Regions from separate parts of the Acidovorax sp. KKS102 genome, predicted to be linked through region 2. Evidence: predicted binding sites of a transcription regulator. Region 2 holds the regulator's gene; the other holds the start of a gene.
What was found. Region 2 encodes sigma-54, which starts transcription at its own class of promoters, with help from an activator protein. Its sites were predicted from a motif close to TGGCANGNAANCTGCTTT; they were not measured.

Region 1 (14,307 bases), 1.5 Mb from region 2:
CAGCGCGCGGCTGGCGCGGGCGTGGATGTCGGCTTCGGTCCAGCCCTGGCGGTCCACCATCATGGCCTCGATGGCGCCCAGCAGGCCGGGTTGGACCACGCCCATGCGGGGCAGCGTGAAGGCCTTGTCCAGGTGGGTGTGCGCATCCACCAGGCCGGGCAGCACCAGCGCGCCTGCTACGTCCCACACCGTGCCGTGGGGCGCTGGCTGGGTGCCATGGGGCAGCACCTGCACGATGCGGCCCTGGGCCAGGTGCAGGTCGGCCAGTGCGGGGTGGTGACCCTGCTGCGGCCACGCGCAAGGCAGCAGCCAGCGCGGCAACCTTGCTCGCAAGATGTGGTCGGGAGTGCTGGATGCGTGCATGCTGTGGCCCTTAGAAATTGCTCTTATGCAAAGCGCGCCATGGCTTGGCCCACGCGGGCCTTGAAGGCTGCCAGCCGGGGTGGGGTGGCCACGTTCATGTGGTAGTAGGCGTGGTAGTCCACCCGCGCCTTGCCGCCGGTGAGCAGGCGCATGTAGCGGGTGATGGACTTGCGTGGCGGGTCGCCCATGAACAGGGCCGTCCAGCGGGGGCGGCCGTAGGTGACCACGGCAGAGATGCGCCTGATATGCGTGAGCGAGGGCTTGACGTTGTGTGGGTCGCTGATGTCAAAGGCCACGCCGGGCATGAGCACGCGATCGAAAAAGCCCTTGAGCATGGCCGGCATGCCAAAGCACCAGGTGGGAAAGCAGAACACCACCGCCTCGGCCCAGAGCAAGCGGTCCACATAGCCCTGCACGGGCCACTGGTTGCTGGGCACCTCGTGGTAGCCCAGGCGCTCCTCGCGCGTCATCACGGGGTTGAAGCCCTCGGCGTATAGGTCGCAGTCGTCCACCTCATGGCCCGCGCCGCGCAGCTGCTGCACCACCTCGGTGTGCAGTGCGGCGTTGTAGCTGGTCTCTACCGGGTGGCAATAGATCACGAGGATGCGCATGGCGGGGCTTCCTTTTTGTTGAAGTTCAGAGGTCGAGCGTGAGCGTGGGCCCGTGGCTGCGTGCGCAGCACACGGCGACGTGGGTGGCTTGCTCTGCTGCGCTCAGGCAGCTGTCGCGGTGGTCGGGCTCGCCGTCCAGCCAGCGGGTCACGCAGGTGCCGCACACGCCCTGCTCGCACAGGGTTTCCAGCGGTACGCCAGCGAGCTGCAGCACGTCGGCCATGCTCTCGCCGGGGCCCACAGGCAAGCGCATCTGACTGCGCTGCAGGATCAGCTCGAACGTGTGTTCTGTGCGGGTGGCGCTGGCGGTGTCAGGGGCTGTCTGCATTGTTTGACCATGTGATTTGATCGATTGGTCAAACTATTGCAAAGGCTGTGCCAGCCACAAAAACCCGTCAAACGTCTTTGTGGTGGATCAACGCGGTCTTATCGCGACGGATTTGCGCCGCTTGCTGGTGCGCATCACGCCCCGCAGGCCCTTTGGAGCGTGGACCATGCCCAGAAATGGGCGTGGGGCTTTAGTCTGGTGCGAGGCCGCAGCCCAGCAGCACAAAGCTGGTGAGTTCGCGCACGATGGGCTCGCGGTCGATGGGTTCGTCGGGCGCCAGGCCCAGCATGATGTGCACCTGCACGCCGTAGTCGGCGTAGTGCTGCGTCATGCCCCAGATCTGCATGAGCAGCAGTGTGGGGTTGACGGCGCGCATGCGGCCTTCAGAAATCCAGCGGTTGATGAGGTCCACCTTCTGCTGGGTGGACTTGACGGCCACGGGCCAGTATTTGCCCAGGTTGCGCCCACCGCCCAGCACCTCGGTGGTGAAGATGCGCGACAGGCCCGGGTTGTCCAGCGCGTAGTCGAGCTTCTTGCGCACGTAGCTGCTCAACACCTTCTTGGGGTCGTCGCTGTTGCTGTCGAAAATGAAGGCGCCCGACCAGCCGTTGAGCACCGAGTACAGCAGCTCTTCATACAGCTCTTCCTTGCTGCTGATGTAGTAGTGCAGCTGGGGCTTGGTGAGCCCTGCGCGCTCGGCAATGGCCTTGGTGGATGCACCCTTGAAACCATGGCGGCTGAACTCGGCAATGGCCGCGTCGCGGATGGCGCCCAGGATGCGTTCGCGCCCCTGTTTGGCGCGGCTGAGCAGCGCGCCGGAGGCGGCTTCGGCTTCGGATTCGGTCATGGCTTTGGTGCGAGGCATGGGGGACGGGCGATGGCAGGGTGTGCGTTGCAGATTCTGCCCGCGCAGCAACGGGTCAGACTTTCCAGAACCCGATATGGGGTGCGCTGGCTTCTTCGACCAGTGCCGGGCCGATGCATTCGATGGCGTGGGGCGAGGCGGCAAACACGTCGCGGCACGACAGCTCGGCGTCGCGCTGCTCGGCCCGCTCGCCCCGGAACACGCGCAGGCGCTCGGCGTCAATGCCAAACACCACGCGCCCGATGCCGGACCAGAAGATGGCGCCCGCACACATCACGCAGGGCTCGGCCGACGAATACAGCGTGGCCTTGGCCAGGGCATCGCGCCCCACGCGCGGACTGAGCTGGCGCACGGCATTGGTCTCGGCGTGGCCGGTGCAGTCGCCGGTCTCGGTGGTGTTGCAGTAAGCCTCGGCCAGCAGGCGCCCTTCGGCACTGATGACCACCGCACCAAACGGGCGGTTGCCGCGCGCGCGGGCCGTGCACGACCACGCGATGGCCTGGCGCAGGTAGGTGCCGTCGGTGTCGTTGATGGGCGTGGGGTCGTCAAAGCTGGCTGGGGGTGCAGACATGAGCGCGTGCATGGTGTAGGTGTCTCTGTCGATGGTGGGTGGGTGGCTGTCGTTGTGCAACGCCGGACTGTCTGCATGCCCGCCGTTGTGGTGCAGGGCGCTATGCATTTGGCATGCCAATCACAATCAGTGACATGTATGCATGGCTTTGGACGCGCTGTGCACAAGTGCTCTGACTTTGCGCTGGCACACATGCAAGGCGCGTGGGCATTCTTCTTGCATCGCTGTTGGCAAGAGTAGAAGCGTTCACTGCGTTGTCCCTGTGCCATCCTGCACGGGGCAATGCCAGTCGGAAATTGCTCTTGAAGCCCGCTGTGCGCACAGCGGTGTGCGTTGGCACACCGTGGCTTCAAGGGTTGAAAGGACGGCCGCCGCAGGCGGTGTCACCCACTCTTGAAGCACCCAGCGGGAGGGCCTTTCTTCCTTCCACTTGTCTTCAGGAGAACTGCATGACCACCACCGCCACCTACGACCTCGCCGAGCTGCAAAAAGAAACGCGCATGGGCGCGATGGGCTCGGAAACCGCGAGCCGCGAAATCCGCCGTATCGACCTCAGCGAGTTTGCGCGGCGCAAGACCGAGGTTGCCGACCAGCTGTGGCACGCCGCCGTCGATGTTGGCTTTTTCCAGATCGTGAACCACGGCATTGACCTGGCCGAGGTGCACAACGCCTTTGCAATGACCGAGCGCTTCTTTGCGCTGCCCGACGCTGTGAAGGCGCAGTACCCGCTCAAGAAAGCGCTGAATGTGGGCTGGGAGAGCCGCGCACAGGTGCGCCCCTCCACCGGCACGCCGGACCAGAAGGAGTCGTACCAGATCACCCGCCCACACATGGCGGGCCTGTGGCCCACCGACGAGGAGCTGGCAGGCTTTCAGGCCACCATGCTCGCCTTCGAAGGCCAGTGCTGGCAGGTGGCCATGCAGGTGCTGTCGTGCTTTGCGTGGAAGCTGGGGTTTGACGAGGCCTTCTTTGCCCGCGCGCACGACCCTGCGCAGGCCAGTTACCAAAGCACCTTGCGCCTGCTGCACTACTTTGCGACCCCGCCCGAGCAACAAGCCCACCTGGGCCTGTGGCGCGCCGGGGCGCATACCGACTTTGATTGCCTGACCCTGCTCTTTCAGCGCCAGGGCCAGGGCGGCTTGCAGGTGTGCCCAGGCAAGGAGATGGACACCCAGGCCTGGACTTCGGTGGAGCCCGACGAGCAGGCCATCACCTGCAACATCGGCGACATGCTGATGCGCTGGAGCGACGACCAGTTGCCCAGCAACTTCCACCGCGTGAAGAACCCGCTGCCCGGCGAGTACATGGGGCCGCGCTACAGCATCGCCTTCTTTGCGCAGGCCAACCGCGACGCCATCATCGAAGGGCCGGGCAAGAAGTACCCCGCGATTGCCGCGGGCGACTACCTGAACCAGCGGGTGGCGGCCAACTTCAAGGCCTATTGAGGCGCGATGGATGGCGCAGGGGTGGGCGTTGGTTCACCCCGCTCATGCTTTGGCGGGCACTGCCGTTGTTGGCCTTGCCGGGTAGGGGCGGCTCAAGCAACGTTGCGGGGCACGCCCACAGCGCTTATCCGGAACACGTTGTCCTCCGGGTCCGCCAGCACCGCCTGCCATTGACCGTAGTAGGTGGCGTAGGGTGGCTTGATGATTTGCCCGCCCAGAGCTTTTGCCTTCTCGCTGGCAGCGTCCACGGCATCTGGCATGTCCAGCATGAAGGTGGCGTAGCCTGTCACGCTGCGTGGTGACGGCAAGGTGGCACCGGGCTGCCGGTCAGCCAGGCCCAGTAGGGCATAGGCCTCGGGGGCGTTGAAGCCGAGCTGGAAGTGCTCGGTCTCCACCGCCCGGTAGATGGCCGAGCGCGTCCCCGGCGCCTCGGGCAACTGCAGCAGGGCTTGATAGAACTGCAGTTGTGCCTCGATGTCCTGGCACAGCAGGTTGAACCAGAGCCTCATGCCATCACCTCTGCGCTGGCCGGGGTGGTGGATGTGGTGGTCTGACCCAGGCCGTAGGTCTTGCGGTACATGGCCTGCAAGTGCTCGCCCACGGTGCAGGGTGCAAAGCGCGGCGACTCACCGGCAGGCACACAGGTGGGGACGGGGACTACCTGGGCCTCGTAGTCGGGCGTGTAGAAAAAAGGAATGGAGTGGCGCGGTGCGCCCCCGCTGTGCACGTTGCGCACGCGATGCGGGTTGGATCGGTACAGCCCGTTGGTCCAGCGCGGAATCATGTCGCCCAGGTTCACCACCAGCGCGCCCTCGATGGGTGTGGCGGCCACCCATTCGCCGGTGGATAGCTTCACCTCCAGACCGCCATGGTGGTCCTGGGCCAGCAGGGTGATGGCTCCCCAGTCGGTGTGCTCGCCCGCGCCAAAGGTGAGCGCATCGGCGCTCTCAGGATGGGGTGGATAGCGCAGCAGCCGCAGCGTGAGCATGGGGCTCTGGTGTGTGTGGTCGAAATAGTCTTCTGGCAGGTCGAGCGAGAGCGCCAGCAGCTGCATCAGCCGCAGGGCCAGTTGCCGCATGGCGGCGATGTAGGTGCGGCTCTGGGTGGCCAGCTCGGGCAACCCCTCAGGCCACTGGTTGCTGCCGTAGGAGTGGTAGCCGCGCTGCACGTACGGATGGTCTGCCGCGTAGTTTGGGGCCTGTTCACCCTATTTTTTCCAGATGTGTTGCGATGCCCAAGGGCCATGCGCAAGGCGCCAAACGAAGCTGGGGTGCGGCCCCAGTGAGGCTTGGCAACGCCGCGGATGGCCCTTGGGCATCGCAACCCGAAGGGAAGGCCTCCCCGGCCACACCACTCGTCGTTGCGTTCCTAGCCAAGGCCCCGGCCTTGGCGTCGTCGCGCGCCTCGATTGGCGTGGCGGGGGAGGCCTTCGCACTGGAAAAAAATAGGGCGAACAGGCCCTAACCCGCAGTAAAAGCTCTCCTTGAGGTCCGGGCGTGCATTTGCGTCCAGGGTCTGCCCGCCCAGGCTTTCGTAGCCCCGCATCGCGGGTGAGTGGTGCAGCGAAATCGCTTCCTTGGATGCCAGCGGCAGGTCGAAGAACTGCTGCGCCAAGGCAAACTGGCGCCCAATGATGTCCTGCGGCACACCGTGGTGGCGCACGTAGAAGAACCCTGCGCCCATGCAGGCCTGGCGCAGTTGGGCGGCCACGGCCATTACGGCAGGGCTGCGCGGCGCGCCCGGCTGCAGGGCGCCGCTGAGGTCGATGAGGGGGATGCCCATGGCTTTCCCCGGGTCAGGCCTTGAGTTTGCGGTCGGCGGCTGCGGGCAGGAAGCGGTCGGTCCAGATGTCGGCCACCGCCAGGCTGCTCTTGAGGCCAAAGGCGGCCACGGTCTCATCGATGGTGGCCTGCAGGCGCGCAGGGGTGGCAGCGCCCCAGCCGTTGGTGCGTGTCTCGGCGGTCTTCATGGTGCCGTCCACGATGAGCTGCAGGCGTTCGAACTCGATCTCTTCATGTGCCAGGGGCTCGCGGGCCTTGATGGCGGCAGCGCCGGCGCGCGGGTCAGCAATCGCATCGACCCAGCCGCGCGTGGTGGCCTTGACGAAGGCCTTCATGGCATCCGGGTTGTCCTGCATGCTCTTGGCGTTGGCAATGAGCCCATTGCCATACGACTTGAGGCCATAGTCCGAAAAGCGGAACACCGTGATCTGATCCGGCGTCAGGCCCCGCGCCTTCAGGTTGAGCAGACCGGTGAAGAAGAAGTACGCCGCTGCGTCGAAATCGCCTTTGACGAAGCGTGTGTCGCCGATGTCGGGTGCCACGTTTTCCCATTTCACGCCGCTGCCATCAAAGCCCTGTGCCTTGGCAAAGGCGGGAAAGAGCTTGCGCGAAGCGTTGAAGGGCTGGCCCAGGATGGTCTTGCCCGCCAGGTCGGCGGGCTTCTTGATGGCGCCGTCCTTGCGCACCATGACCGAGTTGGGGTTCAGGTCGTACTGGATGGCGACCGCTGCCAGCCTGGACTGCGGATTGGCGGTGTTGAACTCGATCATGGTCGAGAGGTCGGCCGATGCCACGTCATAGGCACCACCCGCCACCAGACTGATGGCCGAGGCAGACCCGTTGCCGGTGTCGACGGTGACATCGAGGCCTGCATCCTTGTAGTAGCCGCGCTGCTGCGCCAGCAAAAAGCCTGCGCCCGAGGCCTCAACCTTCCAGCCCAGGTTGAACTTGAACTTTTGCAGATTGCCCTGGGCGCGCACAAACGGTGTGGCAGACAGCAGGGCGGCGGCGCCAGTGGCGCGGATGAGGGAACGGCGTTGCATGGTGGAGCACTCCTGGTCGTTGGCGGATAACCACGGGGGAGTGAAAAGCCAGGCTTCACACCCCTCCGGACGGGGTGCATGCAATCAACCGACAGGGCGCTGGGGCTGCAAGGTGGGGGAAGCGGCCTCCTGAAGACGCACAGTCCTGCGCGCCCGTGGGTGGCGTCAGTCCATTGCATGCTTCAAGAGCAATTTCCGGGCGGTGGCCGCTGAACGCTTCTACTCTTGGCGTCGATGTATTTGCAGGATCTGTGCCATGCGATCCCATCGTGTGGGCTATACCCGAACACCCTTGCGCGCCACACCATGGTGCGCGCTGCACCAGCGTCTGGCGTACCGCGGCAACTGTGGTGCGGGGTAGGTCTTTACAGCCAGGGCTTGAGCCAGCCCAGCCCGTCGCTGGTGGCGTGGGCGGCAGCGCCACGCGCAGGGCGGTATTCGCAGCCAATCCAGCCGTCGTAGCCCAGGCTGTCCAGCAGCTTGAACAGGTAGGTGTGGTTGATCTCGCCCACATCGGGCTCGTGGCGCTCGGGCACACCGGCAATCTGGAAGTGGCCGACGTTGCCGGTGGGCAGGTACTGGCGCACCTTCATCGCCAGGTCGCCTTCCACGATCTGGCAGTGGTACAGGTCCATCTGCACCTTCACGTTGGTGGCGCCGATCTCGGCGATCAGCGCGTGGGCCTGGTCCTGGCGGCTCAGGAAGAAGCCAGGCATGTCGCGGCCGTTGATGGGCTCCAGCAGGATGTGGATGCCGTGCGGCGCGGCCTCCTCGGCGGCGTAGCGCACGTTGGCGATGTAGGTGGCGCGCACGGTGGCGGCGTCTGCACCCTGGGGCACCAGCCCGGCCATCACGTGGATGCGGGGGCATTGCAGGGCTTTGGCGTATTCCACCGCTTTGGCAATGCCTTCGCGGAACTCGGCCTCACGCCCGGGCAGGCAGGCCAGCCCCCGTTCGCCCGCGTCCCAGTTGCCGGGTGGCGCGTTGAACAGCACCTGCTGCAGGCCGTTGGCTTGCAGCCGCGTGGCCAGTTCTTGCGCCGGGTAGGCGTAGGGGAAGAGGTACTCCACCGCCTTGAATCCATCGCGGGCAGCGGCGGCAAAGCGGTCGAGAAAGTCCACGTCGTTGTAGAGCATGGACAGGTTGGCGGCAAAGCGGGGCATACAGAGGATTCCTGAAAAATAAGGATCAGCGGCGCGGCGCGTTGGTGAGCACCTGCGCCAGCCGGTCTTGGTAAAAGCGCGCCAGGCCCACCGTGCTGTGGCCGAGGGTGTCGGCGCTGGCGGGGATCACGTAGGCCTGGGCGTGAGGGATGCGGGCGATGGCTTTGTCCAGCACGCCCAGTTCGGGTGGGTTGCGCTCATCGTCTGCCGAGTTGATGGCCAGCACGTGCGCAGTGATGCGCTCCAGCCCGGGCTCGGGGTCGTAGTCGCGCGATGCTTCCCACTGGTAAATGTGGTCGTTGGCATCGCCACGGAACGGGGCTTTGAGGCGCTGCTCCACCAGGGCGTCGGCCGCAGCGCGGGTAGGGGCCTGCTTTTGCAGGCCCTGGTTACCGCCGTTGGTGCCCGTGCCAAAGAACACCGACGCAAACTGCAGGCTGCGGGGCTGGCGGGTGTAGTTGCCGCTTTGCCATTCGGGGTCGTTGCGGATGGCATCGACCAGCAGGCGGCGCATCATCCAGTTGCGGCCCGACATGGCAGCGGGCAGCGAGGCCATGGGCACGGCGATGTCCATGAAGTCGGGGTAGCGCTGGGCCCACACCCAAGTGTGCATGCCGCCCATGGAGTTGCCGATGATGGCGCGCACATGGCGCACGCCCAGGTGTTCGGTCAGCAGGCGGTACTGGGCCTGCACCATGTCGTCGTAGTTGTAGGCCGGAAAGGCAGCGCGCAGGCCGTCCGACGGCTTGCTGGAGCGGCCGGTGCCGATGGCGTCCGGCAGGATGATGAAGTGCTTGCGTGCATCCAGCGGCTGGCCGGGGCCAAACAGCGTGCCTGCAAAGCCTGGCGTGAGCATGCTCTCTGCCGAGCCATTGGTGCCATGCAGCACCAGCACGGGCTCTCCGGTGGGCTCGCCCACCGTGGAGTAGGCCAGCTTGAGTTCGGGCAAGGTCTGACCGGTGTGGAAGCGGAAGTCTTTGACGACCCATTCCCCATGCTTGGGGGCGGGGTAATCAGCAGCCGATGCGCCGCCTGTGGCCAGCACGCCCAGCAGCATGGGGGCAAAGGCTTTGCGCCAGAAAGAAAGGGTCATGGTTTGTCTCCTTGTGTGTGTTCTTTCATCCCCACGCCTTGTGCGCAGCCAGCCCGTTACCTGTTACCAGTGGGCACCAAAGCCCTGGCGCAGCTCTTCAATCTGGGGCTCGGTCAGCGGTGTGGGGCGGGGCTGGCACAGCATCCACAGGCGCGCGGTTTCTTCCAGCTCTTCCAGCACGGCCATGGCGGCAGCAGGCGTGTCGTGCCACACGTTGGGGCCCAAGCGCGCCAGCATCACGGCGCGCACCGGTCTGCGCTGCGCCGCATAGCGGGTGATGGTCTGCGCCACCAGTGCGGCCGCTGCTGCATCACCAGGGCGGTGGTACGGGATGTGCGGCACGCGACCTACCTTCATGACGAAGTAGGGCGTGATGGGCGGCAGCAGTTGCGCATCGGGCGCCAGCTGGCCACCTGCAGCGGTGTCGGCTTGCAGCGAGCACGCCACCAGATGTGTGCTGTGCGTGTGAATCACGCAGCGCGCTGGGGCCGCTGTCGATGCCGAGGCCTCATAAATCTGCCGGTGCAGCGCAATGGTCTTGCTGGCCCGGTCGCCTGCCACCTGCTGGCCTTGGGCGTCCAGGCGCGCCAGCCGCTCGGGCTGCAGCGTGCCCAGGCAGGCATCGGTGGGGGTGATGAGGTAGCCATCGGCCAGGCGCACGCTGATGTTGCCGGCGGTGGCATGCACATAGCCCCGCTCAAACAGGCTGCGGCCCACGCGGCAGATTTCGTCGCGGGCTTGGCGCTCATCCATGAAGGCGGGGGTAGAGGTCATGCCAACAATTGTGCAAAAGCCTTGGTGAAGAAGTCGGTGCTGCCGAAATTGCCCGACTTCAGCGTGATGTGCAGCCCGTCCTTCGCATCGGGGGCCACGGCATGGCACCACGGCACGCCGGGGTCAATCTGCGCGCCAATGCGCATCTGCGTGATGCCCAGTGCCTGCACACAGGCTCCCGAGGTTTCGCCACCCGCCACGATGAGCTGGCGCACACCGCGCTGCACCAGGCCGCGTGCAATGGCGGCAATGGTTTCCTCCACCATGGCACCGGCTTTCTCGGAGCCCAGCTTGCCTTGAATGGCGCGCACAGCCGAGGGTTCGGCGGTGGAATACACCAGGACCGGGCCTTGGCCGATGTGGCCCTCAGCCCATGCCAACGCTTCGGCGGTCACGTCCACGCCTGCGGCAATGCGCAGCGGGTCGATGGCGAGAGCAGGCTTGCCTGCCTTGATGAAGTCCATGACCTGCTGGTTGGTGGCTACCGAGCAACTGCCCGACACGATGGCCTGCAGCCCTTGTGCAGCGGGCAGGCGTGCGGCTTCGTTGCTGGGAGTCACGCCAAAGTTGCCTGGCAAGCCAATGGCCACGCCCGAGCCCGCAGTGACCAGCGGCATGCCCTTGAGGGCAGGGCCCAGACGCAGCAGGTCGGCGTTGGACACCGCATCCACCACGGCCATGCGCACGCCTTCGGCCTTCAGTTGGTCGATGCACGCGCGGATGGCGGCCTCGCCCTGCGCGACCACACTGTGGTCGATCAGGCCAACGCGGCTGGGTGTCTGCGCCTGCAGCACGCGCACCAGGTTCGGGTCGGTCATGGGTGTGAGCGGGTGGTTCTGCATGCCGCTCTCGTTCAGCAACACGTCACCCACAAACAGGTAGCCCTTGAACACGGTGCGCTTGTTGTCGGGGAAGGCGGGCGTGGCGATGGTGAAGTCGGTGCCAAGGGCCTGCATCAGCGCATCGGTCACGGGGCCGATGTTGCCTTCGGCGGTGCTGTCAAAGGTGGAGCAGTACTTGAAGTAGATCTGCTCGGCGCCTTGCGCCTGCAGCCACGTCAGCGCCTCAAGCGACTGGGCGATGGCATCGTCCTTGGGAATGGTGCGCGACTTGAGCGCGACCACGATGGCATCGGCCTCGGTATCCAAAGCTGCCGTGGGCACGCCCATGGCTTGCACCACGCGCATGCCTGCGCGCACCAGGTTGTTGGCCAGGTCGGTCGCGCCCGTGAAGTCGTCGGCAATGCAGCCCAGCAGGGCACGTGCGCGTGTCATGCCTTTTTCTCCTTGCCTTCAGGCAGGGTGATGCCCGGGAAGATCTTGATTACGGCGCTGTCATCTTCTTTGGCAAAGCCTGCGGTGGAGGCCTGCATGAACATCTGGTGCGCGGTGGCGGCCAGCGGCAGCGGGAATTTGCTGGCGCGTGCGGTGTCCAGCACCAGGCCCAGGTCCTTCACAAAAATATCGACGGCCGACAGCGGCGTGTAGTCGCCCGCCAGCACATGGGCCATGCGGTTTTCAAACATCCAGCTGTTGCCCGCGCTGTTCGTGATCACTTCATACAAGGCGCTGGCTTCCACGCCTTCGCGCAGGCCCAGTGCCATGGCTTCAGCGGCCACGGCAATGTGCACACCGGCCAGCAGCTGGTTGATGATCTTGACCTTGCTGCCTGCGCCCGCCTTGTCACCCAAGCGGTACACCTTGCCGGCCATGCCGTCGAGCACAGCGCCCGCAGCGGCATAGGCCTCGGGCTTGGCCGAGGTCATCATGGTCATCTGCCCCGATGCGGCCTTGGCTGCGCCGCCGGAGATGGGCGCGTCCACATAGTGCAGGCCCAGGGCGTTCAGGCGCGCTTCCATCGCCACCGACCAGTTGGGGTCTACCGTGGAGCACATCACAAAGGTGCTGCCGGGGCGCATGGTGCTGGCTGCACCGCTTTGGCCATTGTCGCCAAACAGCACGCTCTCGGTCTGCGCAGCGTTGACCACCACCGACACCACTACATCACTCACCGCCGCCAGCGCAGCCGTGGTGGCATGGGCTGTGCCACCGTCTGCCACAAAGGCATCGGCCACGCCGGGGCGCACGTCGCACACGTGGATGGTGAAACCGTTGTTGCGCAGTGTCTTGGCAATACCAGCGCCCATGGCGCCCAGGCCGATGATGCCGACGGTGGGTTTTGTCATGTTGTCAGTCCTTCAAAGAAATTCAAATAGGGCACTTAGGCCACCAGTACCCAGAGCAAAGCGGTCATCGCAAAACCTGCGATGCCCAGCACGGTGGTCAGCACCGTCCAGGTGCGCAGGCCATCGCCCACGCTCAGGCCCAGGTAGCGGGTCACGATCCAGAAGCCCGAATCGTTGACGTGTGACAGGCCCAGGCTGCCAAAGCCAATGGCAACCGTGAGCAGCGCCACTTGCAAGGGGGAATACCCGCCACCTGCAATGGCGTCTGCCAGCAGGCCGCAGGTGGTGATGATGGCCACGGTGGCCGAGCCTTGGGCGGCGCGCAGGGCCAGCGAGATGATGAACGCCAGCAGGATGAGCGGCAGATGGGTAGCGGTGAGGCTTTGCGACAGCGCCGTGCCAATGCCGCTGGCCGTGAGCACCTTGGCAAACACACCGCCAGCGCCCGTCACCAGGATCACGGTGGCAGCAGGGGGCAGGGCAGATTCCATGATGGCGTTGGTGCGCTCACGGTTCCAGCCCTGGTTGCGGCCCAGCAGAAACATGGCCAGACCCACGGCCACCATCAGTGCAAAGATGGGCGAGCCGATGAAGCCCAGCACATTGCGCAGGCTGTCGCCCTTGGGCAGCAGTGTGGCGCCGGTGGTGCCCGCCATGATGAGGGCCAGGGGGATGATGATCAGCGCCATGATGGTGCCGACGCTAGGCGCGGCGCTTGCTTTGCTGGTCTTGCTGTCTTCGCTGTTGCCAAAGGCGGCAAACTGCTCAGCCGTGGTGGGCAGCATGGGGTAGCCCTTGCGATTGAGCCAGCCCGCCACGACCTGAGACAACGCCGCCAGCGGGATGCAGATGGCCAGGCCAATGATGGTGATCCAGCCAATGTCGCCCTTGACGATAGCTGCCCCGCCCACGATGCCGGGGTGCGGTGGCACCACCACGTGCGCAGCCAGCATGATGCCCGCTACGGGCAGGCCGAACTTGATGGGGTTCACGCCCGCCGCCTTGCAAAAGCCGTAGACGATGGGCACGAGGATGATGAAGCCCACGTCAAAAAACACCGGGATCGCCAGCACCAGCGCTGCAGCCGTGAGGGCCATGGGCACCCGTGTAGGCCCCAGCAGCTGTGTGAAGCGGTTGGCCAGGCTGGCCGCACCGCCCGAGACCTCGATCATGCGCCCCAGCATGGAACCCAGCGCCACCAGGATGGCCACCGACCCTAGTGTGCCGCCCATGCCCGCAATCAGCGTGCTGATGATGTCGCCGATGGGCATGCCCGTGGCAAACGCCACCAGAAAGCTCACCAGCATCATCGCCACGAAAGCGTGGACCTGCCAGCGGATGATGAGCAACAGGAGCAGGCCAATGCTGCCGGCGCCGATGCCTAGAAGTGCGAGGGTGGACATGAACGGGGTATCTCCGGGATGGAAGGGGGCAGGCCCAGATGGAGGCCGCTGAAAACGGCCTGGTGAGGGAGGTTGAGTACAACCGGTTTGGTGTGTTTATATGGTTATCATACAAATTATTGCGATCTGTACTCCTACGGGTTAACCCGCGTGTGCCCGTGCGTGGAGAGGGCGGGTGACGCACTTTTGAGGCGTTTTAGTGCTCAAGCGCTAGTGCAATATGCCTGAGTAGCTACCAAATAAGTAGCAAATCAACCATGTGGCCGGGGCGCAAGCCCCGCCGCCGCCACGCCACAAGCCTCACACGGCTGCGAGCTACGCCGCTAACGCAGACGCGTTCAAGCCCGTTGCGCAGGCATCTCAGCGATGCAGCTCAGAACACCAGTGGTGTAGATGCCGCCACCAGCGGCTGGGCCAGCCGCGCGCCGTCCTGGGCCCAGAACGACAGGTCGGCCTGCTCGATGCGGGCCAGTGCGTTTTTCATGTGCTGCGCCGCAGCGGCCCGTGCGGCCACCGGGTCGCCCGCCTCGATGGCGCGCACGATGTGGGTGTGCTCGTGGGTCACCGCATCGGCAAAGTCGGTGCGCCGCGCCTCGTTGGCGCGTGTCACACGCGTGGCGCCTTTGAGGAACTGGGCCAGGTAGTCCAGCGTGCTGATCATGAACGGGTTGTCCGCTGCCTG
Region 2 (14,307 bases):
TGCATCCATCGCATACAGAATCGCTTCGCTCATCTTTCCGTCCTCCGCTTCGGTGTGGGTGGTGGCCGTCCTGCAGTGTCTGCGTGGCGCGGGCGGCACCTCGGGTGTTTTGGTGGCAAGGTACTTTACGAGAGCCTGCGCTGCTTTGGGCGCTGTCTTGGTCTTTTGCCAGCCGGCTTGCCTGTCTGCACGCGACAGGGCTTACTTTCTATTGCTTTCCCCCAGCCGCAGCAGTGTCTGGCTCATCAGCGCCCGCAGCGCCGGGGAGCGCACCGGCTTGGCCAGAAAGCCCCAGCCGCGCTCGGCGGCCTGGCGGCGCAGGGTGGCGTCGCGCTCGGCAGTGACCAGGATCACGGCGGGTGTCTGGCCCCAGCGCTGGCACAGCTGCGCGAACACTTCGGGGCCGTGGAGGCCCGTGCCCAGGTGCACGTCCAGCAGCACCAGCTGTGGTGCCATGCCGGGTAGGGCAGCGGCCAGGGCCTCGGGCGCGCCAGCGGCCAGTGGCACCGTGCAGCCCCAGCGCTGCAGCAGGGCCTGCGTGGCGGCGCAGGTGGGGCCGTCGTCATCAATGACCCAGGCGCTGCTGCCTTGCAGGGGGGCGTCGTCGGCGGGTTGCTGCGTGGTGGCGGGGGGCGCAGCCTGCTGCGCGGCGGCGGGGTTGCCTAGCGCCACACACACCCAGAACACGCTGCCGCGCCCCAGTTGCGAGCGCAGGCCGATCTCGTGCCCCAGCAAGCGGCCCAGGCGTTCGACGATGGCCAGGCCCAGGCCTGCGCCCCGGTCGTCGGCGCGGCCTTCGTCCAGGCGGCGGAATTCTTCAAAGATTTCGCGCTGCAATGCCTCGGGGATGCCTGGGCCTTGGTCGTGCACTTCGATGCGCACATGGTCCCCGGTGCGGCGGCAGCCCACCACAATGCGCCCGCGTCGGCTGTAGCGGATGGCGTTGGAGACAAAGTTCTGCAGGATGCGGCGCAGCAGGTTTTCGTCGGTGCGCACCACGGCGCGGGTGGGCACGCAGCGCAGCTTTAGCCCCTGGCTTTCGGCCAGCACGCCGAAGTTGTGGCCCAGCACCTGCAGCAGCGGGCCCAGTGCTACGTCGTGGATGTGCACGTCGAACTGGCCCGACTCCATGCGCGAGATGTCGAGCAGGCTGTTGAGGATGGCGTCCTGCGCGGCCAGGGCGCCGTCGATGCTGTCCACCGCGTGCCGCTCGGCGTCGCCCGGCAGGTGGCTGCGCAAGAGCGAGGTGAACATGCGCGCGGCGTTCAGGGGCTGCAGCAGGTCGTGCACAGCGGCGGCCACAAAGCGGGTTTTGGAGCGGTTGGCCTGCTCGGCCTCGCGCCGCGCAGCGTCCAGGTCGCGGGTGCGGTCGGCCACGCGCTGCTCCAGCGCGTCGGCGAGGGACCGCAGCTCGCGCGCGGCGTTTTTGTAGCTGGTGATGTCGGCGTAGCTGGTCACAAAGCCGCCTTCGGGCAGCGGGTTGCCACGGATCTCAAGCACGGTGCCGTCTTCCTTGGCGCTTTCGTGCAGGTGCGGGGTGCCGCTGCGCAGGTGGGCCAGGCGGCGTTCGATGGCTTCTTCCACCGGGCCCGGGCCCAGCAGGCCCCGGCGCGCGTTGTGGCGCATCAGGTCCTCGATGGGGCGGCCCACCTGCATCAGGTCGGCGGGGTAGCGGAACAGCTGCACATAGCGCGAGTTCCACGCCACCAGCTTCAGGTCGGCGTCGATGATGACCACCCCCTGTGGCAGGTGTTCCAGACTGCGGGAAAGGCCCATGTCAGCCTGCTGCGCCGCCTGCACGATGCCGTCCTGCGCGGTGCGCAGCTCCTGCGCGTGTTGTTGCAGCACGGTCTCCAGCTCCTGGCGGCTGCGTTGGCGCAGGCGGGCCAGGCGCTGGCGCTGCCGTACAAACAGCACCAGCAGCGACAGGGCCAGCCAGCCGCCGCCCCCGGCTGCGGCCGCCCAGCGGCTGTCGGCAATGCTGCTGTGGGTGGTATGCACCAGGTGCAGTTGCCAGGGCGTGCCGGGCAGGGGCTGGGTCAGCCACAGCATGCGGCCGGGTGGGGCGGGCATGTCGGGCAAGGCCTGCACGCGCACCAGCCGCCCGCCGTTGTCCAGGTGGTCGTCCACCCGATAGTCGAGCGGGCGCAAGGGCTGGTCGGAATATTGCCGCGTGGCGTTCAGCTCGCGGCGCTCTTCGTCGTCCAGCGGCTCCAGCAGGCGGTAGCGCCAGGCGTCCTGGCTGGCCAGAAAGACCACACCATGCGCGTCCGACGCCAGCACGATGTCGGGGGTCTGCAGCCATTCGCGCTCCAGCTCCTGCAGCGCAATCTTGATGGCCACCAGCCCCAGGATGTGGCCGCTCTCGTCGCGGATGGCCTGCGACAGGAAGTAGCCCGGCTCGCCCGTGGTCACGCCGATGCCGTAGAAGCTGCCGCGCCCCTGGGCCAGCGCCTGCTGCACATAGGGGCGAAAGCTGTAGTCCACACCCACATTGCTGGTGGCCGTGCGCCAGTTGCTCGCTGCCACGGCCAGGCCGTCGCGGTTGAGCAGGGTGAGGGTGGACGACTGGCTGGCGCCGTTGGCCTGCTCCAGCTTGCGGTTGAGCTGCGCCACCTCGTCCGGGCTCAGGGTGCGGCGCAGCGCGTCCTGCAGTTGCGCGTCCAGGGCCAGCACCTCGGGCAGGGTGCGGTAGCGGTCGATGCGCTGTGCCAGCGTTTGCCCGTACAGGGCCAGCTGGCGCTGCACGCTCTCGCTTTCGTCCAGCAAGGACCGGTGCCAGGCCCACTGGCCGGCGGCAAACATGCTGGCCGCAGTGCCTGCAAGCAGGAGGAGCAGCGTCCAGAACTGGCGAAGGCGGGGCGTGGGCATGAAAAAACGGAGTTCTGAAACCAGTCTGGTGCAGGTGGGGAGTGTGCCGTACCGGTTCCAGGGGGCTTCAGAGGCTAGGTAGTTACCCTTATGGTGCGCCGACGCTCTCCTCTGGGGCGTCGGGCGACTAATACCAATAGGTTATCGGCTGAAACAAAGTGCAGCGGTACAAACGGCACCCTTGAAGCGCGCCGGAGGCACCCCGGTGGTGCAGACCCGTGACCCCAGGAGACCCGTTCCATGCACAACCATTCCGCTCCCGCAGCCTCGACCTTGAAGCTGCCTTTCTATCGGCAACTGTACTTCCAGGTGGTGTTCGCCATCGTGCTGGGCGTGCTGCTGGGCCATTTCGAGCCGTCCTATGGCGAGGCGCTCAAGCCGCTGGGCGACGCGTTCATCAAGCTGGTCAAGATGATCATCGCCCCGGTGATCTTTCTGACCATCGTGACCGGCATCGCGGGCATGTCGCAGCTCTCCACCGTAGGCCGCGTGTTCGGCAAGGCCATGGCGTACTTTCTGTTCTTCTCCACGCTGGCCCTGGTGGTGGGCCTGGTGGTGGCCAACGTGGTGCAGCCCGGCGCGGGCATGAACATCAACGTGGCCGACCTGGACCAGACGGCCGTCAAGGGCTACGTGGCCAAGTCGCACGAGATGACGCTCACGGGCTTTGCGATGGACATCATCCCCAAGACCCTGGTGAGCCCGTTTGTGGGCGACAACATCCTGCAGGTGCTGCTGGTGGCCGTGCTGTTCGGCATTGGCCTGGCCATGGTGGGTGAGGCAGGCCGCCCGGTGCTGAACTTTCTGGACGCGCTGACGACGCCTGTGTTCAAGGTGGTGGGCATCGTGATGAAGGCCGCGCCTCTGGGTGCGTTTGGTGCCATGGCGTTCACCATTGGCAAGTTTGGCCTGGGCTCGCTGGTCAACCTGGCGTGGCTGGTGGGCTCGTTCTATGTCACCTCGCTGCTGTTTGTGGTGGTGATCCTGGGCTTTGTGGCGCGCCTGTGTGGCTTCTCGGTGTTCAAGCTGATCCGCTACCTCAAGGCCGAGCTGATGCTGGTGCTGGGCACGTCTTCGTCGGAATCCGCCCTGCCGTCGCTGATGGAAAAGATGGAAAAGGCGGGTTGCAGCAAGTCGGTGGTGGGTCTTGTGGTGCCCACGGGCTACTCGTTCAACCTGGACGGCACCAACATCTACATGACGCTGGCCGCGCTGTTCATCGCCCAGGCGACTAACACCGAGTTGACGCTGGGCCACCAGGTGGCGCTGCTGCTCGTCGCCATGCTGTCGTCCAAGGGCGCGGCGGGCGTGACGGGCGCGGGCTTCATCACCTTGGCCGCCACCCTGGCCGTGGTGCCCGAAGTGCCCGTGGCTGGCATGGCGCTGATTCTGGGCGTGGACCGCTTCATGAGCGAATGCCGATCGCTGACCAACTTCATCGGCAATGCCGTGGCCACGGTAGTGGTGTCGCGTTGGGAGAACGCGCTGGACCAGGAGCGCCTGGACGCGGCGATGAACGGCCATCCGCTGCCGCTCCCGGCGTCTGCGGCCTCGGCCCCCGTGGTGCCGGCGGATGTGCCTGTGGCGACGGTGGCGCGCACCGTGGCTTGATGGCGGGTACTTGCTGAATCAGCGCTGCCAGCGGCGCGGGCTTTCGGGCCCGCGCCGCTTTTTTTAGCAGCGGTCTGGCCCGCGCCATCGCGCACAATGGTGGCCCTGCCGGATGGCACTGTGAGCGCTTGGAGCTGCGCAGTGGCCTCGGGCGCTACAAGGAATCCGCACCATGACCCTCGAAGCCATCCTGGCCGCCTTTCACCTTCTGGCCATCCTGACCTTTGTGGTTTTTCTGTCCAGCCAGGCGGCGCTGTGCCGTATCGAGTGGCTCAATGCTGCCGTGGTCGAGCGCCTGGCCCGCTTGGATGTGATCTACGGTGTGGCCGGGGCGGTGATGATTGGCAGCGGCCTGGCCCGGTTGATCTGGGGCGTGAAGGGCGCCTCGTGGTACCTGTCGCAGCCCCTGTTTCACATCAAGATCACCCTGGTGCTGGCCATGGTCGTGCTGTCGTTTGTGCCCTCGGCTGCGTTTCGCCGCTGGCGCCAGAACCTGCGCAGCACTGGCGCCCTGCCGCCCGCCGCAGAAGTCGCGCGGGTGCGCCGTCTGGTGATGATCCAGTCGCATGTGCTGCCCGTGGTGGCCGTGATTGCAGTGTTCTGGGCGCGCGGCTGGTAGGCGGACATATCCCTATTAAAAAAGCCCGCCTGGCTGGATGCCGGCGGGCTTCTGCTTATCGACCCCGGTGATGGTGCACCGGGTGTGAACTTACGTCACTTCTTCAGGCACTCGCTCATGAAGGCCTTGCGCTCGTCGCCCTTGAGCGTCTTGGCCTTGGCGTCGGCGTTGCAGGTTTTCATCTTGTCCTGCTGGGTGGCGGGCTTGTTGCTCAGGCAGGTCTTCATGAAGGCCTTGCGCTCGTCGCCCTTCATGTCTCCAGCGTCCTTGTTGCAGGTCGCCATCTTCGATTGCTGTTTGGTGGGGGCCTTGGCGTCTTCGGCGGCGTGAGCACCCGCACCCAGTGTGAGGGCCAGGCCGAGTGCAGTCAGGGAAAGAAGCTTTTTCATGGAATCTCCTGGTGTGAATGCGTTATGGGGGGTCCCGACGGCATTGCACCATAGAACATGGCGTGCGACAACGCGCACAAGTCATGACAACCTTGTACGGGGCTTGGTGGCCGCTGCCGCGTGAAAGGCTTTCAGTGCCGTCTGGATTTGCCGGGGGTCGTGCGCCAGCCCGCCGAGGGCAAACACCACATCACCCCGTTGCTGCCAGCGTTTGAGTGTCTTGATGATCACGCCCAGCGCAGAGTCCTTGTGGCCGGGTCGCAACTTGACCAGGATCACGCCTTCGTAGTCGTCCAGGTGAACACGTTCCATGGCCTCCCAGGGCACGGTGTGCGGGTCGTCCTGGCGCAGGTCGGTGATGCCGGTGGCATCAATGACAATTGCAGGGTCTTGCTCCCGGTAGGCCTCCAGAGCGGACCGGCCCAGGGTTCCGCCCACACAGAAGGAGACGAACGCGGCACACAGACAGAGGATCGTGAGCAGCCGGTCGTTCGATGCCAAAGCCCCATACAGCGAGAACGCCAGGCATATCGCCATCAGCAACACAAAAGGCACCTGAAACACCAGGGTCCAGCGGCGCCGGTAGAGCAGGATGGGTTGGGGTGGCATGTGCAATCTCCGGTTGAAAGGGCACAGCAACTTATTGTGCCTTTGGCTGTGGGACGCCACCCCGGTGGTGCGTCTGGCGCCCCGCTGTTGGCGGGCCCGTAAAATCCGCCGATGCTCACAGCCAAAAATGAATTGCTCGCTGCGCTCGCAGCCGAGCTGGAAAACCTGTCCCCCGGCGCTGGCGCCAAGGCAGCCTTTGAATCTCCCAAGGTGGCGGCCCATGGCGACTTCGCCTGCACTGCGGCCATGCAGCTGGCCAAGCCGCTCAAGCTCAACCCCCGCGCTCTGGGCGAGCAGCTCAAGGCCGCGCTCGAAGCCACGCCTGCTTTTCAACGCTGGGTGTCCGCCATTGAAATTGCGGGTCCGGGTTTTCTGAACATCCGCCTCCAACCTGCCGCCAAGCAACAAGTGGTGCGTGAGGTGCTGACGGCCGGTGAACATTTCGGCTATCAGGCCAGCAACGGCCAGCAGGTGCTGGTCGAGTTCGTGTCGGCCAACCCCACGGGTCCGCTGCACGTGGGCCACGGCCGCCAAGCCGCGCTGGGCGATGCGATTTGCAACCTGTTCAGCACCCAGGGCTGGAAGGTGCACCGCGAGTTCTATTACAACGATGCGGGCGTACAGATCGACACGCTGACCAAGAGCACGCAGCTGCGCGCCAAGGGTTTCAAGCCCGGCGACGACTGCTGGCCCACCGACAGCGACAACCCGCTGGCCAAGAACTTCTACAACGGCGACTACATCGCCGACATTGCCGAGGCCTTCAAGGCCAAGGCCACCGTGAAGGCCGATGACCGCGAGTTCACCGCCAATGGCGACGTGGACGACTATGACAACATCCGCCAATTTGCGGTGGCCTACCTGCGCAACGAGCAGGACAAGGACCTGCAGGCGTTCAACCTCCAGTTCGACGAGTACTACCTGGAGTCCAGCCTGTACACCAGCGGCCGCGTCGAGGCCACGGTGAACAAGCTCATCGCCAACGGCAAGACCTACGAGCAGGACGGCGCGCTGTGGCTCAAGAGCACCGACTACGGCGACGACAAGGACCGCGTCATGCGCAAGCAGGACGGCACCTACACCTACTTTGTGCCCGACGTGGCGTACCACATTGCCAAGTGGGAGCGTGGCTTCACCAAGGTCGTGAACATCCAGGGCACAGACCACCACGGCACCATTGCACGCGTGCGCGCCGGCCTGCAGGCGGCCGATGTGGGCATCCCCAAGGGCTACCCCGACTACGTGCTGCACACGATGGTGCGCGTGGTCAAGGGCGGTGAAGAGGTCAAGATCAGCAAGCGGGCGGGCAGCTATGTCACGCTGCGCGATTTGATCGAGTGGACCAGCAAGGACGCGGTGCGTTTCTTCCTGCTCAGCCGCAAGCCCGATACCGAGTACACCTTCGACGTGGACCTGGCGGTGGCGCAGAACAACGACAACCCGGTCTACTACGTGCAGTACGCCCATGCGCGCATCCAGTCAGTGCTGCGCGCCTGGCAGGAGGCGGGTGGTGGCGACGTGGCGTCGCTCCAGGACGTGGACTTGTCGGCGTTGGAAGGCCCGCAGGCCCAGGCCCTGATGCTGCAGCTGGCCAAGTACCCCGAGATGCTCACGGCCGCTGCCGAGGGCGAGGCGCCGCACGATGTGACCTTTTACCTGCGCGACCTGGCCGCCAGCTACCACAGCTATTACGATGCCGAGCGCATCCTGGTGGACGACGAGGTGGTGAAGAAGGCGCGCCTGGCGCTGGTCGCTGCCACCGCCCAGGTATTGCACAATGGCCTGGCGGTGCTGGGCGTGTCGGCCCCGGCCAGAATGTAAGCAGTTACTACCAATATGAAAAAGCAACAGACGGGCGGGACCATTGTCGGCTTCATCGTCGGGGTCATCGTGGGCCTGGGCGCGGCGCTGGCCGTGGCCGTGTACGTGACCAAGGTGCCGGTGCCGTTCCTGAACAAGGGCAACGGCCGAGGCGCAGACATGGACGCTGCGGAGTCCCAGAAGAACAAGAACTGGGACCCGAACTCGCCGCTGTATGGCAAGAACCCGGCCCGCCCTGCGGCGCCTCCGGTGGCCGCAGCTGCGTCAGCTCCTGCATCGGCACCGGCGCCTGAGGTGCGCGCCGCCGCATCGGCCGCCAAGCCTGCCGCGAGCAAGCCAGACGCGAAAGCCGAGGCCAAGGCAGAGAGCAAGCCGGGCGCAGACCCGCTGGGCGATCTGGCCGTGGCCAAGGCAGCCGCCAAGGGCAGCGTGGACCCGTTTGACTACTTTGTGCAGGCTGGTGCCTTCCGCACCCAGGCCGACGCCGACGCCCAGCGCGCCAAGCTGGCCATGCTGGGCTGGGAGGCCCGCGTGAGCGAGCGTGAGCAAAATGGCCGGGCGGTGTTCCGGGTGCGCATCGGCCCCTTCACCAAGCGGGACGATGCCGAGGTGCTCAAAGAGAAACTCGACGGCGCCGGGCTGGAATCGGCGCTCGTGCGCGTGCAGCGCTGAAGCGCTTGCAAAAGCGGCGCCACCGCCAGGGCTGAACTTTTTGTAAAGGGATGTCTCACATCCCGCATACCTGAACCAGGAGAGTCTTTGTCATGAAACGCCGTGAGTTTTCTTTGTCCGCCGCCTCGGCGGTTGCCGCTTCTGCCCTGACGCTGCCAGTGGCCAACCCCGCCATGGCGCAAGCCCGCCAGTTCAAGGAGGGCAAGGACTTCAAGCGGCTGGACAAGCCCGTCGCCCCGGATGCCCCGGCCGGCAAGGTCGATGTGATCGAGTTCTTCTGGTACAGCTGCCCCCACTGCAACGCCTTCGAGCCCACACTGGACGCTTGGGTCAAGGCCGCGCCCAAGGACCTCTCCATCCGCCGCGTGCCTGTGGCGTTCAACGCCAGCTTCGTGCCCCAGCAAAAGCTGTACTACACGCTCGAAGGCATGGGCAAGCTCGAAGCCCTGCATGCCAAGGTCTTCCGCGCCATCCACGTGGAAAAGGCCAAGCTCGCCAAGGACGACGAAATCCTGGCCTGGGTGACCCAGCAGGGCGTGGACGTGGCCAAGTTCAAGGAGGTCTACGGCTCCTTCAGCGTCGCCAACCAGGTGCGTCGTGCCTCGCAGCTGCAGGATGCGTACGGTGTCGAAGGCGTGCCATCCATGGGTGTGGCGGGCAAGTACTACACCGACGGCACGATGGCCGGCAGCATGCAGACCGTGCTGCAGGTGGTCGAATACCTGGCCGCCACAGCGCGCAAAGCCTGACCAGTGGCCGACCCTGTCGGCAAGCTGTCCCAAAGGCCCGCGGATGCGGGCTTTTTTTCGGGGTAGGTACCATCGGGTGGCTACAATCATTGCAAGATTCGTGCCCTATGACCCACCGCCTACTCCCCCTCCTTGTGCTCGCAGCCCTGTCCGGCCTTGCGGGCATGGCACATGCCGAAAAGGCAGACCGTGCCAAGCCCATGAACATCGAGGCCGACGCCCTGCGCCACGATGAACTCAAGCAGACCAGCGTGTTCTCGGGCCGCGTGGTGATGACCAAAGGCACCATCGTGCTGCGCGGCGCGCGGCTGGATGTGCGCCAGGACGCCGACGGCTACCAGTACGGCGTGGTCACGGCCGAGGCGGGCAAACGGGCGTTCTTCCGCCAGAAGCGCGACACCGTGGCCGGAGCGCCGGACGAGTTCATCGAAGGCGAAAGCGAAGTCATCGAATACGACGGCAAGGCCGACAACGTGCGCTTCATCACCCGCGCCGAACTGCGCCGCTACCGTGGGTCGGTGCTCAACGACGAGATCACCGGCGCCGTGATCGTTTACAACAACCTCACCGACGTGTTCACCGTCGATGGCCAGAAGGCGCCTGCGTCTTCGGCTGCGGCCGGCGACGCCCCCACGTCTGGCGGCCGCGTGCGCGCCGTGCTGGCACCCAAGGACCCGCCGCCCGGTACGGCAGCCCCCGCCAAGGCGCCCGAGTCGCCCGCTCCGGCGCTGCGCCCCAGCAACACTCTTGGCGGCGGCGCCAAGTGAGCGGGCCCGTGGTGAGTACCGGTCCCGAGACCCCAGCGACCCCTGCGAACAGCCGCCTGGGGCCCGATTCGCACTCGGGCAGCCGCCTGGAGGTGCAGCACCTGGCCAAGTCCTATGGCAGCCGCAAGGTCGTCAAGGACGTGTCCCTGGAGGTGCAAAAAGGCGAAGTCGTGGGCCTGCTGGGCCCTAATGGCGCGGGCAAGACCACATCGTTCTACATGATCGTGGGCCTGGTGCGCAGCGATGCGGGTGACATCCGCATCGACGGCCAGTCCGTGGCCCACATGCCCATCCATCGCCGGTCGCGCCTGGGGCTGTCGTACCTGCCGCAAGAAGCCTCCATCTTCCGCAAGCTCACCGTCGAAGAAAACGTGCGCGCCGTGCTGGAACTGCAGCGCGCCGACGACGGCCAGCCGCTGTCGCGTGATGCCATCGAAGAGCGCCTTACGGCCCTGCTGCAAGAGCTGCGCGTGGACCACCTGAGGGCCTCACCCGCACTGGCGCTGTCCGGTGGCGAGCGCCGCCGCGTCGAGATCGCCCGCGCCCTGGCCACCCAGCCGCGTTTCATCCTGCTGGACGAGCCTTTTGCCGGCATCGACCCCATCGCAGTGATCGAGATCCAGCGCATCATCGGCTTCCTGAAGGCGCGCGGCATTGGTGTGCTCATCACCGACCACAACGTGCGCGAGACGCTGGGCATCTGCGACCACGCCTTCATCATCAGCGACGGCCGCGTGCTGGCGCAGGGCACGCCGTCCGAGATCGTGGACAACGCCGAAGTACGCCGCGTGTACCTGGGCGAGCATTTCCGCATGTGATGAAGCCTGGACTGTCGCTGCGCGTCTCGCAGCACCTTGCACTGACCCCCCAGCTCCAGCAGTCCATCCGGCTGCTGCAGTTGTCCACGCTCGAACTGTCGCAGGAAGTCGAGCAGATGCTCGACGAAAACCCGTTCCTCGAACGCAGTGTCGACGAAGCCCCGCGCGAGGAATTTGGCCTGGAAGCCGCCGATACGCCCGCGCAGGCCGACGACTACAGCGCAGATGATGCTATGTTTTCAGGAGCTGCTGGCGCAAGCAGTACTGGCGCTGACAGCCAAAACGACGCTGAAATCTCCGGGGGGGGCTCGGACGAGCCCGACTGGAGCGGCGACGGCACCGTCGAGATGGCGCCCAACGATGCCGAGTGGGGCGGCGACGCCCCAGCGCGCACCCGCAACGACGCGGAAGGCGACGAGGCCGATGCCACCGAGCTGGCCCGATCGCACGAGTCGCTGACGGCCTTTTTGCACCGCCAGGCGCTGTCGCTGCGCCTGTCCGAAGTAGACATGGCCGCGCTGCGTTTTCTCATCGAATCGCTGAACGACGACGGCTACCTCGAAGAGCCGCTGGAAGAACTCGCCATCAGCCTCGCCGGGCCCGACGACCTGGAACAGATCGAAGAACTGGTGCACCGCTTCACCGTGGCCCAGCGCCTGCTGCAAAGCCTGGAGCCCACTGGCGTGGGGGCGCGCAACCTGGCCGAATGCCTGACGCTGCAGCTCACGGCGCTGGCTGCCGATGAGGACAGCAGTGCTGACCCCGACACGGTGCAGACCGCTCTGCGCATCTGCCAGCAGCCGCTGGAGATGCTGGCGCGCCGGGACATCCGCCGCCTGACGCAGCTGTGCAGCGAAGGCGGCGTGGCTGGAGAAGAGCGCACCCGCGCTGCCATGGCACTCATCGCCCGCCTGGAACCACGCCCGGGCCGCAAGTTTGCCGACGTGGAGCGCAACATCATCGTGCCCGACGTCATCGTACGCAAAGCCGGTCGCGCCAATGGCAGCGGCCAGCAGAGCTTCATCGTGCAGCTCAACCCCGACGTGATGCCCCGCCTGCGCGTGCACGACATCTACGCAGGCGCCCTGCGCGGCCACAAGGGCGGCGAAGGCCACCAGGGCATGCAGCAGCGCCTGCAGGAGGCGCGCTGGTTCATCAAGAACATCCAGCAGCGTTTTGACACCATCCTGCGCGTGTCGCGCGCCATCGTCGAGCGGCAAAAGAACTTCTTCACCCACGGTGAACTGGCCATGCGCCCGCTGGTGCTGCGCGACATTGCCGACGAACTGGGCCTGCACGAGTCCACCATCAGCCGCGTCACCACCGCCAAGTACATGGCCACGCCTATCGGCACCTACGAGCTGAAGTATTTCTTTGGCTCGGGCCTGGGCACCGAAACGGGCGGCAATGCGTCGAGCACGGCGGTGCGCGCACTGATCAAGCAGTTCGTGTCGGCGGAGAACCCCGCCAAGCCGCTGTCCGACAGCCAGATCGCCGAGATGCTCAAGGAGCAGGGCATCGAATGCGCCCGCCGCACCGTGGCCAAGTACCGCGAGGCGCTCAAGATCGCGCCAGCGAATCTGCGCAAAGCGTTGTAGCCGCCTCGGCAGGTGGCGCACTGCCCGCCTGCGCCGCCGTAGTCTTTTCTGTTGTTTCCGTATTACCCACCGCAGCCCACCATGGCCCGCATCGTCTTTGACCTCCCCGCGCACTTCGGCTTTGCCACCGAGCTGCAGATCTACATCAGCCATGTGAACCAGGGCGGACACCTGGACAACGCGCAGCTGCTCAGCCTGGTGTCCGAAGCGCGGGTGCGCTTCTTTCAGTCGCTGGGCTACCCAGAGGCCGATGTGGGCGGCCTTTCCATCGTGGTGGGCGACATAGTGGCGCAGTACAAGTCCGAAGGTTTCCACGGCGAAACCATGCGGGTGGAAATGGCCCCGGCGGACTTCAACCGCTACGGCTTCGACCTGGTGTTCTGCATGACCGAAAAGGCCTCAGGCCGCGAAGTGGCGCGCGGCAAGATCGGTATCGTCTTCATCGGCAAGGCCAGCCGCAAGGTCGCACCCATCCCCGACTCCATCCGCCGGCTGCTGCTGGCCCGCGCGGGGGAGCCCGGTTCCCCCGCCGAGCACTAGCGCGTATCCTCCCCATCGACATGAACCAACTCCAACTTTTTCTCCCTTGCGCCGCAGGCGTCGAGGGCTTTCTGGCCGACGAGGTACATGGCATCACCGGTCTCACGGGGCAAGACCTGCTGGTGGGCCGGGGTGGTGTGCTGCTGCGCGCCTCGTGGCGCCAGGCCATGCAGCTCAACCTGCACAGCCGCTTGGCCCAGCGCGTACTGGTGCAATTGGCCCACCGCCCATACCGGTCTGAGAACGACCTCTACAACATGGCCAGCGATGTGGCCTGGGAGATCTGGTTCACCACGCGCCAGACCTTCAAGGTCGAAGTGACGGCCCAGCACAGCCCGCTGCAGAGCCTGAACTTCGCGGGCCTCAAGGTGAAAGACGCCGTGGCCGACCGCTTCCGCCACAAGAGCGGCGTGCGCCCCGATGTGAACACCCAGTGGCCCGACGTGCGCATCCACCTGCACCTGACCACCGACGAAGCCACGCTCTACATCGACACCTCGGGCGAGCCACTGTTCAAGCGCGGCTGGCGCGAGGACAAGGGCGATGCCCCCCTTAAGGAAACCCTCGCCGCCGCCATGATCGCCGCCAGTGGCTGGGACCCGCACGGCGACAACCCCCAGCCCCTGTACGACCCCTGCTGCGGCAGCGGCACCATCGTGGTCGAAGCCGCACAGATCGCCTGCCGCATCCCGGCGGGCATGCTGCGTCGCTTTGCGTTTGAAAAGCTGCTGCCCTTCCAGGCACATGTCTGGTCTGCTATCAAAAACGAAGCTGAAGGCGCAATATGTACTAGCGCTGTACCCATTTTTGGCAGTGATGTGGCCTTCCGGATGGTCGATTTTGCGCAGCGCAACGCTGAGCGCGCAGGTGTGGCCCAGGCCGTGCAGCTGCGCGGTGGCGACGCCCTGCAGCGCATGCCGCCCTGCGACCAGCCCGGCGTGATGCTGCTGAACCCGCCCTACGGCGAGCGCATTGCCGCAGCCGGTACCGCAGGCCGCAATGCCAGCGAACGCGCGGCCGACCGCGCCCAGGGCCTGGCTGTGGGCCGCGAAGAGGCGCAGACCGAAGACGGCGGCGAGTTCTTCAGCCAGCTGGCCACGCACTGGAAGAAGAACTACAGCGGCTGGACGGCCTGGATGCTCACCCCCGACCTGAAACTGCCCGGCAAGATGCGCCTGAAGGAATCGCGCCGCGTGCCCCTATGGAACGGCCCCATCGAATGCCGCATGTTCCGCTTCGACAT

Region 1: a site for sigma-54 is predicted at 1,338-1,355, ahead of C380_RS05205 (2Fe-2S iron-sulfur cluster binding domain-containing protein). Genes of this name have one in related genera too.

Annotation. Positions count from the first base shown of each region.
Region 1 covers NC_018708.1:1,147,369-1,161,675, forward strand. The annotation lists gene C380_RS05195 (amidohydrolase family protein) at 1-363, opposite strand, end outside; gene C380_RS05200 (NAD(P)H-dependent oxidoreductase) at 387-974, opposite strand; gene C380_RS05205 (2Fe-2S iron-sulfur cluster binding domain-containing protein) at 1,000-1,302, opposite strand; gene C380_RS05210 (TetR/AcrR family transcriptional regulator) at 1,493-2,149, opposite strand; gene C380_RS05215 (nucleoside deaminase) at 2,223-2,738, opposite strand; gene C380_RS05220 (isopenicillin N synthase family oxygenase) at 3,188-4,183, shown strand; gene C380_RS05225 (VOC family protein) at 4,276-4,692, opposite strand; gene C380_RS05230 (isopenicillin N synthase family oxygenase) at 4,689-5,351, opposite strand; gene C380_RS05235 (2-oxoglutarate and iron-dependent oxygenase domain-containing protein) at 5,552-5,965, opposite strand; gene C380_RS05240 (ABC transporter substrate-binding protein) at 5,979-7,007, opposite strand; gene otnI (2-oxo-tetronate isomerase) at 7,373-8,170, opposite strand; gene C380_RS05250 (alpha/beta fold hydrolase) at 8,196-9,263, opposite strand; gene C380_RS05255 (aldolase) at 9,327-10,016, opposite strand; gene otnK (3-oxo-tetronate kinase) at 10,034-11,311, opposite strand; gene ltnD (L-threonate dehydrogenase) at 11,308-12,222, opposite strand; gene C380_RS05270 (GntP family transporter) at 12,258-13,625, opposite strand; gene C380_RS05275 (FadR/GntR family transcriptional regulator) at 13,999-14,307, opposite strand, start outside.
Region 2 covers NC_018708.1:4,831,924-4,846,230, reverse strand. The annotation lists gene C380_RS22285 (hypothetical protein) at 1-33, opposite strand, end outside; gene C380_RS22280 (PAS-domain containing protein) at 202-2,871, opposite strand; gene C380_RS22275 (dicarboxylate/amino acid:cation symporter) at 3,112-4,482, shown strand; gene C380_RS22270 (DUF2214 family protein) at 4,655-5,101, shown strand; gene C380_RS22265 (PsiF family protein) at 5,197-5,490, opposite strand; gene C380_RS22260 (hypothetical protein) at 5,572-6,099, opposite strand; gene argS (arginine--tRNA ligase) at 6,211-7,920, shown strand; gene C380_RS22250 (SPOR domain-containing protein) at 7,936-8,592, shown strand; gene C380_RS22245 (thiol:disulfide interchange protein DsbA/DsbL) at 8,685-9,341, shown strand; gene lptA (lipopolysaccharide transport periplasmic protein LptA) at 9,449-10,108, shown strand; gene lptB (LPS export ABC transporter ATP-binding protein) at 10,165-10,926, shown strand; gene C380_RS22230 (RNA polymerase factor sigma-54) at 10,926-12,524, shown strand; gene C380_RS22225 (thioesterase family protein) at 12,606-13,064, shown strand; gene C380_RS22220 (class I SAM-dependent RNA methyltransferase) at 13,085-14,307, shown strand, end outside.